One region of the Variovorax sp. 10N412 genome, then DNA from elsewhere that is predicted to be linked to it. Evidence: predicted binding sites of a transcription regulator. Region 1 holds the regulator's gene; the other holds the start of a gene.
What was found. Region 1 encodes HrcA, which represses chaperone genes, less so after heat shock. Its sites were predicted from a motif close to TTAGCACTCNNNNNNNNNGAGTGCTAA; they were not measured.
Positions count from the first base shown of each region.

Region 1 (2,387 bases):
GCGCGTCGAACACCGAGACGCCGTCGCGCATGACGCGCGCGTGGATCAGGCTGCGGTGGTCTTCTTCGTATTCGCCGGCCAGCATGGGAATCAGCGTGGCCTGGTAGTTGTCCAGCGGAATGTCGGTGATGAAGCCGAGGCGGCCCCGGTTGATGCCGATCAAGGGAATGCCGTAGCTCGCGAGCTGCCGGCCGATGCCGAGCATGGTGCCGTCACCGCCTACCACCAGGCCGAGGTCGCAGCGCTGGCCGATTTCTTCGACCGACAGGGCTTCGTAGCGCGGATGGGCCGGGGCGCCTTCGTCTTCCTCTGCCTCTTCGCAGGTCGAGCGCTCGACGAAAACCGTGCAGCCCTGCGATTCGAGGAACGTGCCGATGTCTTCCATCACCCCGTCGCGTGCGTCCGCCTGCGCTCGGGCGCCGGAAGCCTGGTATTTGCCGATCAGGGCGACGTAACGGAAGCGAGAGGTCATATCTCACAAATTACAACACTAAAATCTTGCAATGCTGGACGACCGTGCCAAGTTGCTGCTCAAGACGCTCGTCGAGCGCTACATTGCCGACGGGCAACCCGTCGGGTCACGCACGTTGTCGCGTTCGGCGGGGCTGGACCTGTCGCCCGCGACCATCCGCAACGTCATGTCCGACCTCGAGGGGCTGGGGCTGATTGCCAGCCCGCACACCTCGTCGGGCCGCATCCCGACGCACCGCGGCTACCGCCTGTTCGTCGACACCATGCTGACCGCCCAGCGCGAGCACATGACCGCACCGAGTCTCGCGCCCGACCAGCCACAGAAGGTGATTGCCAACGCAGCCAACCTGCTGTCTAACATGTCGCAGTTCGTGGGCGTGGTGATGGCGCCGCGGCGCGCCTCGGTGTTCAAGCAGATCGAGTTCCTGCGCCTTTCCGAAAAGCGGCTGCTGGTGATCATCGTGTCGCCCGACGGCGACGTGCAGAACCGGGTGATCTTTCCGGAAGCCGACTATTCGCAGTCGCAACTGGTCGAAGCCTCGAACTACATCAACGCGCACTATGCGGGCCTGACCATCGAGCAGGTGCGCGACAAGCTTCAGTCCGAAATCGAAACGCTGCGCGGCGAGATTGCCACGTTGATGCAGGCGGCGGTGCAGGTGAGCTCCGAGGTGCTGACCGAAGCGCAGGAAGACGATGTCGTTATCTCGGGCGAGCGCAACCTGCTCGCGGTGAGCGACTTCTCCAGTGACATGGGCCAACTGCGCCGTGCCTTCGAGCTTTTCGAGCAGAAGGCCCAGCTCATGCGGCTGCTCGACGTGTCGAGCAAGGCCGAAGGCGTGCGTATCTTCATCGGCGGCGAGAGCCAGGTGGTGCCGTTCGAAGAACTGTCGATCGTGAGCGCCAATTACGAGGTCGACGGGCAGGTCGTGGGCACGCTGGGCGTGATCGGGCCGACGCGAATGCCTTACGAACGCATGATCCAGATCGTCGACATCACGTCGCGCCTGGTGACCAACGCGCTGAGTCATCGCAAGTAGGCTGCGCGCCGCGAATAGAATCGTGCCGCGTGGGCCGTTAGCTCAGTTGGTTAGAGCAGCGGACTCATAATCCGTTGGTCGATGGTTCAAGCCCATCACGGCCTACCACCGCATCTTTTTGCACAGGTTTTGCGACGTTTCCGCTTCGTTGCGGGAATGCTTTGCAAAACGGGATATAATCGAAGGCTCAGCGGCTGTAGCTCAGTTGGATAGAGTACTTGGCTACGAACCAAGGGGTCGTGGGTTCAATTCCTGCCAGCCGCACCAACTCTGAAAATGCCCGGAAGATTCGTCTTCCGGGCATTTTTCTTTTGTGAAACCTGTGTGTAGCCGGCCGAGCAGATTCCAAAAGGTCGAGAAAAGCGGGCTATAATTGCAAGCTGTGCGGCTGTAGCTCAGTTGGATAGAGTACTTGGCTACGAACCAAGGGGTCGTGGGTTCAATTCCTGCCAGCCGCACCACTACATGAAAAGCCCGGAAGATTCGTCTTCCGGGCTTTTTTCTTTTTGGAGGATTTTGCGTTGAGCAAGGCATTCACCAAGGAAACGGATTCCGACGGAGACGATGACGGCGCCGATGGCGCTTTGCCGCCGCTGCCCGCGGGCAGCAGGAACTACATCACCCCCGACGGCTACGCGCGACTGCGCGACGAGTTGCTGCACCTGATGGACGAGGAGCGCCCGAAGATCGTCGAGACGGTGCACTGGGCCGCCAAGAACGGCGACCGCTCCGAGAACGGCGACTATCTCTACGGGAAGAAGCGCCTGCGCGAAATCGACCGCCGCATCCGCTTTCTCACCAAGCGCCTCGAGATGGCCGAGATCACCGACCCGTCGGTGCACCATGGCCGCGATCAGGTCTTCTTCGGCGCCACGG
Region 1 covers NZ_JBFTIO010000025.1:14,515-16,901, forward strand. The annotation lists gene AC1DJH_RS31480 (NAD kinase) at 1-472, opposite strand, end outside; gene hrcA (heat-inducible transcriptional repressor HrcA) at 504-1,511, shown strand; tRNA gene AC1DJH_RS31490 (tRNA-Ile) at 1,543-1,619, shown strand; tRNA gene AC1DJH_RS31495 (tRNA-Arg) at 1,702-1,778, shown strand; tRNA gene AC1DJH_RS31500 (tRNA-Arg) at 1,896-1,972, shown strand; gene greB (transcription elongation factor GreB) at 2,033-2,387, shown strand, end outside.

Region 2 (2,387 bases), on a different contig from region 1:
CTTCGGCCGCTTTCGCGTTGCCCGCGATGTAGGCGTCCAGGATGGCCAGGTGCTCGGCCCTGTCGTCCTCGATGCGGTTGAACGGGTCGACCACCTCGAACAGACGGCACAGCACGCGCAGGTGCGCGATCGTCTCGGCCAGCATGGCGTTGCCGGAGGCCCGCGCGAACAGGCCGTGGATCTCGTCGTCGGCGTGCCAGTGGCTCGAACCCTGCTGGCTCGAATCCAGAGACAGGATGTCGCTGCGCAGGCGCTGCACCAGTTCCGCGGGCACATGCCCCATGGCGAGCGACACGGCCTGCGACTCCAGCCGTTCGCGCACCTGCAGGCACTGGAAGTAATGCGACGCGGTGATGCGCCGCACCGCGTACGAGCGCGCATTGGCCCGCACCAGCAGGCCTTCGCCCTCGAGCCGGAGCAGGGCCTCGCGCAAGGGCGTTCGCGACATCTGCAGGCGCTCGGCCAGGCGCCCTTCGACCAGCACTTCGCCACCGGTCAACTCGCGCTGCAGAATGAGCCGCCTCACGACGGCGTAGGCCCGGTCGGTCAGATTCTTCGAGGCTTCGCCGGACGCGTCGGGCTCGGCGGACGCGTCGGCCCCGGTCCTGGCAACGCCCGGCCCGGGCTTGCGGGCACCCGAGGCCTTGACCGCTGCTGCGGTCTTGCCGGGCTTGCCGGGCTTGGCGCGCGGCGCCAGCTTGATCGGGGCTTGGGGTTTCATATGATTTGTCTACAAACTGTGTGCAATCGAACGATGCCACAGCATACGTCAGGCATCGCAGTGCCCGCGAGGCTGGTTCGGCCATGCGGAACCGACGCGTGCGGCAACGCGGAAACGGCCTTGAAATGCGGCGTCCCAATCCCCTGCCCTTGAAACGTCACCGAATGCCCTTATCATTAGCACTCACTGCCGACGAGTGCTAACAGCCACTTGCTGCCAGTCGAATGGGCACCCGGGCCCCGTCCGGTGTCCGACCACAAACCCGTTTCTTATCCATATCAGGAGATGCAATGAAACTTCGTCCTTTGGCCGATCGCGTGATCGTCAAGCGTGTTGACAGCGAAACCAAGACCGCCTCCGGCATCGTCATCCCCGACGCAGCCGCCGAAAAGCCCGATCAGGGCGAAGTCTTGGCCGTGGGCCCGGGCAAGCGCACCGACAAGGGCGAACTGACCGCACTGACCGTCAAGGTCGGCGACCGCGTCCTGTTCGGCAAGTACAGCGGCCAGACCGTCAAGGTCGACGGCGACGAACTGCTCGTGATGAAGGAAGACGACCTGTTCGCAGTCGTCGAGAAGTAAGCCTTCTCCCCTTCCGATTCATTCAAATCCAATCCATTCGGAGTTAATTCATCATGGCAGCAAAAGACGTAGTCTTCGGCGGAGAAGCCCGCGCACGCATGGTCGAGGGTGTGAACATCCTGGCCAACGCAGTCAAGGTCACCCTGGGCCCCAAGGGTCGCAACGTGGTGCTCGAACGCTCGTTCGGCGCCCCCACCGTGACCAAGGACGGTGTGTCCGTGGCCAAGGAAATCGAACTCAAGGACAAGCTCCAGAACATGGGCGCCCAGCTCGTGAAGGAAGTGGCCTCCAAGACTTCGGACAACGCCGGTGACGGCACCACCACCGCGACCGTGCTGGCACAAGCCATCGTTCGCGAAGGTTTCAAGCTGGTGGCTGCCGGCATGAACCCGATGGACCTGAAGCGCGGCATCGACAAGGCTGTCACGGCCCTGGTCGCCGAGCTGAAGAAGGCTTCCAAGCCCACCACCACCTCCAAGGAAATCGCGCAAGTCGGCTCCATTTCGGCCAACAGCGACGAAACCATCGGCAAGCTCATCGCTGACGCGATGGACAAGGTCGGCAAGGAAGGCGTGATCACCGTGGAAGACGGCAAGTCGCTGGACAGCGAACTCGACGTCGTCGAAGGCATGCAGTTCGACCGCGGCTACCTGTCGCCCTACTTCATCAACAACCCCGAGAAGCAATCGGCGCTGTTGGACAACCCCTTCGTGCTGCTGTTCGACAAGAAGATCAGCAACATCCGTGACCTGCTGCCGGTGCTGGAGCAAGTCGCCAAGGCTGGCCGTCCGCTGCTGATCATTGCCGAAGAAGTCGAAGGCGAAGCCCTGGCGACCCTGGTCGTGAACACGATCCGCGGCATCCTGAAGGTCGTGGCCGTCAAGGCGCCTGGCTTCGGCGACCGCCGCAAGGCCATGCTGGAAGACATCGCCATCCTGACGGGCGGCAAGGTCATCGCTGAAGAAGTGGGCCTGACGCTCGAAAAGGTGACGCTGGCCGACCTGGGTCAAGCCAAGCGCATCGAAGTGGGCAAGGAAAACACGATCATCATCGACGGCGCCGGCGCTGCTGGTGACATCGAAGCC
Region 2 covers NZ_JBFTIO010000009.1:36,475-38,861, reverse strand. The annotation lists gene AC1DJH_RS20915 (GntR family transcriptional regulator) at 1-721, opposite strand, end outside; gene groES (co-chaperone GroES) at 1,012-1,302, shown strand; gene groL (chaperonin GroEL) at 1,356-2,387, shown strand, end outside.
Region 2: the regulator HrcA is predicted to act here: its motif matches at 898-924, upstream of groES (co-chaperone GroES).